DNA from 3 places in the Halomonas sp. DP3Y7-2 genome. Region 3 is predicted to be linked to each of the others. Evidence: predicted binding sites of a transcription regulator. Region 3 holds the regulator's gene; each other region holds the start of a gene.
The links. The regulator PhoB, encoded in region 3, activates phosphate uptake and scavenging genes when phosphate is short. The targets are predictions, from matches to a motif close to TGTCATANNNNTGTCANA.
Positions count from the first base shown of each region.

Region 1: a site for PhoB is predicted at 1,286-1,303, ahead of KUV45_RS03745 (UTRA domain-containing protein). Genes of this name have one in related genera too.
Region 2: a site for PhoB is predicted at 1,400-1,417, ahead of KUV45_RS12895 (inorganic phosphate transporter). Genes of this name have one in related genera too.

Region 1 covers NZ_JAHVKJ010000002.1:109,470-112,693, reverse strand. Annotated here, with positions in the region: gene KUV45_RS03750 (ABC transporter substrate-binding protein) at 24-1,100, opposite strand; gene KUV45_RS03745 (UTRA domain-containing protein) at 1,408-2,133, shown strand; gene KUV45_RS03740 (LysR family transcriptional regulator) at 2,142-3,044, opposite strand.
Region 2 covers NZ_JAHVKJ010000010.1:113,744-116,967, reverse strand. Annotated here, with positions in the region: gene KUV45_RS12900 (NCS1 family nucleobase:cation symporter-1) at 1-1,235, shown strand, start outside; gene KUV45_RS12895 (inorganic phosphate transporter) at 1,489-3,096, shown strand.
Region 3 covers NZ_JAHVKJ010000001.1:363,160-366,383, forward strand. Annotated here, with positions in the region: gene ubiA (4-hydroxybenzoate octaprenyltransferase) at 1-850, shown strand, start outside; gene phoB (phosphate regulon transcriptional regulator PhoB) at 962-1,651, shown strand; gene phoR (phosphate regulon sensor histidine kinase PhoR) at 1,741-3,054, shown strand; gene KUV45_RS01565 (YnfA family protein) at 3,113-3,224, opposite strand, start outside.

The sequences.
Region 1 (3,224 bases), on a different contig from region 3:
CAGGGGGGTGGTAAGTGGCGTGATTACTGCTGGTGGATCAAAACGTCCGACTGCCACTGGCGCGGCAGCACCTTGGCGCTCTGTTCCCAGGCGGCGAAGTCCTGAATCGGGCGAGCGCTGGCGTACTGTTCGTTGGGCAGCAGCTTGGCGGCGATCTCGTCGGGCAGGGTCAGGTGCTCGGCGCGGATCGGGCGAGCGTAGCCCTCGGCCAGGTTGAACTGACCTTCATCGGACAGGATGTACTCACGGGCCAGCTTGGCCGCATTGGGATGCTGGGCGTGTACATTGATGATGGTAGCGTAGCCTGAGGTGACGGAGGCGTCGGACGGAATCACCACCTCGAAGGCGTCACGGTCGATCTGGTCACGATAGTTCAAGGCGTTGAAGTCCCACAGCAGGGCCACTTCCACTTCGCCCTTCTCCAGGTTGGCGATGGACACGTCAGCCAGCGACAGGCGGCCCTGCTCGGCCAGCTCGGCGAACAGCTCGAGTCCCGGCGCCAGGTTGCCTTCGTCACCGCCTGCCGCATAGGCAGCGGCCAGCACCGCATTGTTGGCCTGGGAGGCCTGGCCTACCGCGCCCACCGACACTGAGTAGTCACCTTCACGTAGATCGGCGAAGGAGCCCGGACGCTGGTCTTCGTCGACCAGATTCTTGTTGATCATCAGGGCGATAGTGCCGGTGTAGCCGAGCATCCAGTGACCATCCTCGTCCTTGGCCCAGTCAGGGATCTGGTCCCAGGTGCTGGGCTTGTAGGGCTGGGTCACGCCCTGCTGCACGGCGATGGGACCGAAGGCGAAGCCGACATCGCCGATGTCGGCGGTGGCATTCTCACCCTCAGCCTTGAACTTGGCGACTTCCTCGGCGGAACTCATGTCGGTGTCGCTGTGTGCCAGGCCGTAGACGCTGTCCAGGTCAGCCCAGGTGTCCTTCCAGTTGGCCCAGGTGTCGGGCATGCCGACGCTGTCGACGCGGCCTTCCTGCTTGGCGGCCTCGATCAGAGACTCAAGCTCGGCGGAGCTGGCTTGGGCAGCGGTGGACATCAGGCCAACGCAGGCCAGGGCGGTCAGGGTCGGGTAACGCAGAGAAGTGACGTTCACGGGAGGGTCTCCGGGTCAGGGGGCGTGAAGGCGACGGAAACCGGTGTGCGTTTCTGGTCTAGATCAGTTTCCGCTGTGCCTAACCCTAAGGAGCCTTCATGACAGCGCCGTGTCAGTGTGATGGCAGTCTTGTCTCAATCCTTGGTTGGCGATGAAGCCTTCGGCAGACACTACGACGACAGGAGTGTCACCACGATGTCATGGTGAAGTCACTAGACTGTGGCGTATGGCTCAATTGGTCTATACCAGAAGGATAGGTGTAGATCGGCGAGCGTCATTTTTTCTCTTATTAAACATCGGTATGTGCATGGATCGATCGCTGCAAGAGCGCCTCAAACCGGTGCTGGCTGAGGCTCGAAGTGAGAAGGGGCGCCGGCTTCCCAGCGAGCGCGAGTTGATGACCCGCTTCGGGACAACGCGTATCACGTTGCGCGAAGCGCTCAATGCATTGGAGGCAGAAGGGCGGGTCTATCGCGAGAATCGGCGCGGCTGGTTTGTGTCGCCGCCACGGCTTCGCTATGACCTGCTGGCCTGCCTGCCGTTTCACGAGATGGTGCGCTCGCAGCAGCGCAGTGCCCGCACCCTGCTGCTGAGTGCTGAAGAGGTCTCGGCACCCGCAGTGGTCGCTCGGCGTTTGGGTATTGCCGAACACGCGCCGGTCTATCGAATCTGTCGTGCCCGACTAGTGGACGAGCGTCGGGTGCTCTACGTCGAGCATCATCTGCTGCCAAGCTGTTTTCCACAGATTCTCGAGTTCGATCTAGCGCGGGAGTCGCTGACCGAGCTTTACCGGCGCGAGTACGGCATCCGGGTTGGCCGGGTCAGCTATGAGCTTGGCACCTGCGTGCTGTCCAGCGCCGGCGCCGATGCGCTGAACGCCGTGCGAGGCAGTCCCGCCCAGCGCATTTCCCGCATCAATCATGACCAGAACGGCCGAGCCATCGACTGCGACGACGAGTACTGGCGTCACGACGCCATCGAGCTCACCCTGTCTGCCGCTCCCCAGGGGGGAGAGGCCATCCGCACGTCCTGATGACAACGCTATACCGCCGGTGGGCGCTCTTCCAGCAGGTGCCACAGGGGGGCCGCAACGGCCTCTTCATCCCGGTGACGGTAGCAGGCTACCTCGAGGTAGGGACCGCCGAGGGTCTCCTGCATGGACACGAGCTTGCCGCTTTCCAGGTCTTCCTCGATCAGCCCGTGGGGTAGCCAGCCGATACCGAGACCAGCCAGGGCGAGTTGGCGAATGCCGATGGTAAAGGCGGTCTCGCACACCAGCTCGATCTCGTAGTGACGCTGGGCCTCCAGCAGGTAGGGCGCGGCCAGCGCCTGGCCCAGAAAGCTGTCCGGGTCGTAGCCGATCAAGGGCAGGCGTTGCCCCAGTTCGACGGGATGTAGCGGGCCACCATGGTGGTCGGGGGCGCACACCGGCAGCAGGCGTTCGACACCCAGTGACAACCGCTCGATGTGGTCGCTGTCACTGAACAGCGGCACCCCCTCGAGCTCCGAACACAGCAGCAGGTCGGCCTTGCCCTGCTCGAAGTCATGAATGCACTGGCTGCGGTCGGACGAGGTGATCTGCAGCCCCACCTCCGGCGCGTGATGACGCAAGTGACGCAGCAGCCGCGGCAGGTAGCTGACGGTCAGGGTGTGCTGGGTCGTCAGGATGGCCCTGGGCCCTTGGCGGGCATCGCTTCTGAGTCGACTGCGCATGGCGTAGAGCCGGGCCAGCCACTCCCGGAGCTGAGGCTCATAGGTACGCGCGTGGGCGGTCAGCTCGAGTCGTGAGGTGCTGCGATCGATCAGGGCTACGCCGAGCCACTCTTCCAGCTGGCGGATACGTCGCGAGAAGGCCGGCTGTGTCACGTGGCGCCGTTCGGCGGCCAGGGAGAAGGTGCCGGCGTCGATAAGTTCGAGAAAATCCTCTATCCACTCGATCTTCATTGGTGTTTTGTTCTGTCCAGGTGGCGAATCCCTGGCCCAGTCTGGTTGCTATGCAAAAATTTAACAACTGCCGAGCAACTTGGCATTGGTCGACTTCTGCATAGGCCCTTTACCTTGGAGGCGAACGCTCGGTGGTGGGCCCATTGCCTGCCGATTCTTTCGACGTAGGTCGTCAAGAGA
Region 2 (3,224 bases), on a different contig from region 3:
TGGCCGGCTTGATCGTGATGTTTCTGGTCAACCTGACCGGTGCCCCGAGCGTTCGCTACGGCATCCCCTTCCCGGTCATGGTCCGCGCCAGCCTCGGGGTTAGAGGTTCCAACCTGCCGGCTCTGCTGCGCGCCATCGTCGGTATTTTCTGGTATGGCGTGCAGACCTACTTTGCCTCCACCGCCGTCACGCTGATGATTACCGCCCTTATCGGCACGGATGGAGGGGAAGGCGTGCTTGGCCTGTCACCCGTCGCCTGGCTGTCGTTTGTGCTGGTGTGGCTGTTCCAGATCGCCATCTTCTGGTCCGGCATCGAGCGCATCAAGCACTTCCTGAACTGGGCAGGCCCGCTGGTCTACGTGGTCATGGTCGTGCTGATGCTGATTGTCTGGTGGCAAGCCGGCAGCGAGCTGCTGCCTGCCGTCGGGAGCATCTTCTCGACCAGCGGCGAGGATAGCGGAGGCCTATCTGCCTTTGCTGCCGTGGTCGGGACCATGGTCGCCTACTTTGCCGCCGTCGTGATCAACTTCGGGGATTTCACCCGCTTCGTACAAAGCGAGCGCCAGATGAAGCTGGGCAACCTGCTGGGCCTGCCCTTGAACGTGGCCTTCTTTTCCTTCATCGCGCTGATCATCACCGCCGGCACCCTGGTACTGTTCGGCGAGGCGCTGACCAACCCCACCGATATCGTCGATCGTGTCGATGCCTTGCCCCTGACGCTGCTGGCCGCCGTCACGTTTTTCGCCGCTACCGTCGGCATCAACCTGGTGGCCAATTTCATCCCCCCTGCCTATGACCTGGCGAACCTATTCCCGCGGCATATCAGCTTCAAGGTCGGCGGCCTGATCACTGCCTGCGTCGCCTTTTTTGTCGGCGCACTGTGGGTCTCGGTCATCAGCCAAATTGGCGTGCCGGGCTTCGTCAACGCGCTAGGCGCCATCGTCGCGCCCTTCTACGGCATCATCGTTGTCGACTTCTATCTGATCAAAGGCGGCAAGCTCGATGTGCAGGCACTGTTTTCCGCCAAGCAGGGCGATGCCTATACCTACACCAACGGTTGGAACCTGCGGGCCGTGGCCGCCTTCGCCTTGGCCGCGGTGTTTTCTCTGGCGACGGTGATCGTTCCTGCCCTGCAAGGACTTGCAGGTTTTGGCTGGATGATGGGCGCCGCCCTCGGGGGCGTGCTGTATTTTGCCCTGATGCACCAGTACCGGGTCCCGCAACCGGCTCACTAGGCGACCAAGACGATGACACCATGCCCTTCCCGGCCTGGCCCGGGGAGGGCCTGCTGTGCACGTACTTCCTCCTCCCCAAAGACGTAAGCTCTTGCCTACTATCTCTACCCGCACGACCAACCCCTTCCCCAGCCTGCACGACAAAGCACACAACGCAGCCAAGATGACATCTCGCTGTCATCGCCTCTGCCCATTGTCATCCTCACGCCCTGCCGTCCCACGAGCAAGGCATGCCCACCTCAGAGGATGCACAATGACCACCCCTTCCCCCTCGCTATCGGTTCCTATGGTGCTTCGCCCATCAGGGCTGAGCCTGGCCTTTGCGGTACTTCTCTTCGCTACCGTCGGCTACTTTCTGTTCTGGGGCTTCGGCTACACCCAGGGCCACTTTCCGCTGGTATTCACCCTGGCCACCCTGTTCGGGGTGTTCATGGCCTTCAATATCGGCGGCAATGATGTGGCCAATTCCTTCGGCACCAGCGTCGGCGCAGGAACCTTGTCGATCAAGCAGGCCTTGCTGGTGGCGGCGGTGTTCGAGGTCAGCGGTGCGGTCATCGCAGGCGGAGAGGTCACCGATACGATCCGCAAGGGCATCGTCGATCTGTCGGGCATGACGGTCGCGCCGATGGACTTCGTCTTCATCATGATGTCGGCACTGGTAGCCGCCGCCCTGTGGCTACTGTTTGCCAGCAAGAAAGGCTATCCGGTCTCCACCACCCATTCGATCATCGGTGCCATTGTGGGCTCGTCCATCGTGCTCGGAACCATGACCCCAGGGGTCGACAGCCTTGGCCTGGTGCAGTGGGGCAAGATCTGGCAGATCGCTATCTCCTGGGTGCTGTCACCGGTGCTGGGGGGACTGATGTCATATGCGCTGTTCAGCATGATCAGGAAACACATCCTCAACTATAACGATGAGGCGGAGCAGCGTCTGAAGGCGATCAAGCGCGAGAAATACGAGAATGATCGTCGCCATAAGGAGGCCTTCGAGCGCCTGTCAGAGATCCAGAAGATTTCCTATACCCATGCCATGACCCGGGACGTTCAGGTCTACCATGACCAGGACTACCAGGATGATGAGCGTGCCGAATTCGAGTCAGACTACTTCAAGGAGCTCAAGCGGATCGAGCGCCAGCGCGAGGATATCGATGCCCATCGTGCCCTGCAGAACTGGGTGCCCCTGGTCGCCGCCGGCGGAGCCATGATCATCTCGGCCATGCTGCTGTTCAAGGGCTTCAAGCATCTCGACCTGGGACTGACGACGCTTAATAACTACCTGATCATGGGCATGATCGGTGCCGTGGTATGGATGGCCACGTTTATCTTTGCCAAGACGCTCAAGGGCACCTCGCTGTCCCGCTCGACCTTCCTGATGTTCAGCTGGATGCAGGTCTTTACCGCGGCGGGGTTTGCCTTTAGCCATGGCTCCAACGATATCGCCAATGCCATCGGCCCCTTCGCCGCCATCCTTGACGTACTGCGTACTGGCGCCATTGGCGCCGAAGCGACCATCCCTCCGATCGCCATGATCACCTTCGGGATCGCCCTTATCGTCGGTCTCTGGTTTATCGGCAAGGAGGTGATCCAGACCGTCGGACACAATCTGACCGCCATGCATCCGGCATCCGGGTTTGCGGCAGAGCTGGCGGCGGCAGGCGTCGTGATGCTGGCTTCCATCATGGGCCTGCCGGTGTCCAGTACACACATCCTGATCGGCGCGGTGCTGGGCATTGGCCTGGTCAACCATCAGACCAACTGGCAGCTGATGAAACCCATCGGCCTGGCCTGGGTCATCACGCTACCGGCAGCAGGCCTGATCAGCGCCATCGCCTTCGTGACGCTGCGTACCCTGTTCGGCTAAACCTGTCGGCCTTTCCCAGCGGGCCACGATAGGCTGCAGGACACAATAGGTTGCAGGCCCAGCGCGAGGCGATGCGTTGGCGCTCTACAGAGGTCGATCCCGCACTACCAACGAAAAGCCCCGAACCA
Region 3 (3,224 bases):
TCCCGACTTCCTGGCGCTGATGCGTCTGGATCGCCCCATCGGCACCTGGCTGCTGATGTGGCCAACACTGTGGGCGCTGTGGGTAGCGGCGGACGGCATTCCCGCCCGCGACACGCTGCTGATCTTTGTCGCTGGCGTCTACCTGATGCGAGCAGCAGGCTGTGTCGTCAACGACTATGCGGACCGCCATTTCGACGGTCACGTCAAACGTACCAAACACCGCCCTCTGGCGACTGGGCGTATCAGCGAGCAGGAAGCCAAGGTCCTGTTCGTCGGTCTGCTGACAGCGGCCTTCGTGCTGGTCTGGCTGACCAACGGCTTTACCGTATGGCTGTCGCTGATCGGCGCCGTGCTGGCCGCCAGCTATCCCTTCATGAAGCGCTACACCCACTTTCCCCAGGTGGTGCTGGGGGCGGCCTTTTCCTGGGCGATTCCCATGGCATTCGGTGCCGTGCTGGGCGAGGTACCCACGGTCGGCTGGATCCTGTTCACCGCCAATGTACTGTGGACGGTGGCTTATGACACCGAATACGCCATGGTGGACCGTGACGATGATCTCAAGATCGGCATCAAGTCGACCGCAGTGCTGTTTGGTCGCTGGGACACTCGCATCATCGCGCTGCTGCAGCTGGCAACGCTGGGCCTGCTGGCCTGGGCGGGCGCTCTACTGAATATCGGCGGTTTCTATTGGCTGGGATGGCTGGCCATGGCGGCTACCTTTATCCACCAGCAGAAACTCATCAAGGAGCGTGATCGCGATCGCTGCTTCCAGGCCTTTCTCAACAATCACTGGTCGGGCCTGCTGCTGTTTGCCGGCCTGGCGCTGAGTCTCTATCCCGACCTGGGATGACCCTGTCGAGCTGACGAGGGCTCGACAGGTCGGCCAATGTCATCTAAATGTCACATTGACGTGGTGTCATCTGTCACCGTTGATAGGAAGACCCTGAACAAGAGGCCCGGGATGACAGCCAAGACCGTATTGATCGTCGACGACGAAGCGCCCATCCGCGAAATGATCGCGGTGGCTCTGGAAATGGCCGACTACCGGGTCCTCGAGGCCGACAATGCCCAGGCGGCTCACGCGATTATCGTGGACGATCAGCCAGACCTGCTGCTGCTGGACTGGATGATGCCCGGAACCAGTGGCATCGAGCTGGCACGCCGCCTCAAGCGGGAAGAAACCACCGCCGAGCTGCCGATCATCCTGCTCACCGCCAAGGGTGAGGAGGACAACAAGATTCAGGGGCTTGAAGCAGGTGCAGACGACTACATCACCAAGCCGTTCTCTCCCCGGGAACTGGTCGCCCGTCTAAAAGCGGTGCTGCGTCGTGCCACTCCCCGCGGCGTTGAAGACCCGGTGGAAGTCGACGGGCTCAAGCTCGATCCTGTCAGCCACCGCGTCAGCGTCGACGGCAAGTCGCTCGACATGGGGCCCACCGAATACCGCCTGCTGCAGTTTTTCATGACCCACCAGGAACGCGCCTACACCCGCGGCCAGTTGCTTGATCAGGTCTGGGGTGGCAACGTCTACGTCGAGGAACGCACCGTCGACGTGCACATTCGCCGCCTGCGAAAGGCCCTTGGCGAGCCACATCAGCAGCTGATCCAGACCGTGCGCGGCACCGGCTACCGTTTTTCGGCCAAGATGTGACGTCTTGCCTCCCTTCCACGCAGGCTTGATAGCGCCTGTACGGCTGGCGGCAGACAGGAGGACATAGGTGAACGGAGCCAGGAGCTGACGTGGGTCGACTGTGGAGACGAGAAGTCTGGCGCTTGACCCTGCTGGTCGGCATCGGCGCCCTGCTGGGCTGGCCCTTTTCCTTGACGAGTGTCGGCGTCGGAGCGGGCCTGACGCTTGGTCTCGCCTATCATCTGCGCAACCTGCACGCCATGCACGACTGGCTGACCCATCGTCCCCAGCAGGAACCTCCTACCGCCAGCGGTCTGTGGGGCGAGCTGTTTGATCGACTCTATCGCTACCAGAAGGGCCAGCGCATTACCCAACGACGCCTGCGCTCAACGCTTCAGCGTATCCAGGAGTCCTCTGAAGCGATGCGCGACAGTGTGGTCATGCTGGATCGCCATGGCGATCTCGAATGGTGGAACAGCTCTGCCGAGCGCATGCTAGGCCTGAAGCCGGCGCTGGACCGTGGTCAACATATCACCAACCTGCTGCGTGATCCGCGCTTCGTCGGCTATTTCAACGAGCGGGACTATCGTGAGCCGCTGAGCCTGCCATCGCCCATCGACGAGAACATGATCCTGCAGTTCCAGATCACCCTGTACGGTGACGATGAACGCCTGGTCATGGCGCGCGATATCACACGCCTGCATCGCCTGGAACAGATGCGCCGAGACTTTGTGGCCAACGTCTCCCATGAGCTGCGCACGCCACTGACGGTACTGACCGGCTATCTCGAGACCTACGGCGACATGGCCGACATGCTGCCCGAACGGCTCGGCAAGGGGGTGGCGCAGATGCAGAACCAGACCCGTCGGATGCAGAACCTGGTCAATGATCTGCTGCTGCTGTCGCGACTGGAAAACGATCAGGGCGGCGATGACCACACGCGGCTCGACCCCACCACTCTGTTGCAGACCGTCAAGCGAGATGCACAGGCGCTGTCTGGTGGGCGCCAGCAGATCGAGGTGTCCATCGACGATCCGCGTGGGCTCAAGGGCAGTGAGAAGGAAATTCACAGTGCCATTTCCAACCTGGCCTTCAATGCCGTGCGCTATGCCGGCGATGGCGCACGTATCCAGCTACGCTGGCGGGCCTACGGTGATGGCGCCTGTCTTGAGGTGGAGGACGACGGCGACGGCATCGACCCGATGCACCTTCCGCGCCTCACCGAGCGCTTCTATCGGGTAGACAAGGGACGCAGCACGGCAACCGGTGGCACCGGACTAGGCCTCGCCATCGTCAAGCACGTGCTGCTGCGCCACGATGCGCGCCTCGACATCGACTCACATCCGGGTGAAGGCGCCACCTTCCGCTGTATCTTCCCCTCGAGCCGAGTGCAGGAAAACCGCCAGACGGCCGCCTCGCCCTGACCCCGACCCAGGGACACACCAGCCCCGCTTTAAGCCAGGCTGGCATCACTGTGTCTTTTCAGCTCCTGGGACCCAGCAAGATAACCGCAGCGCCCGCCAGGCAAAGCGCCGCCCCCATCATGTCCCAGCGATCGGGGGGGCGCTGCTCCACCCACCACATCCAGCCCAAC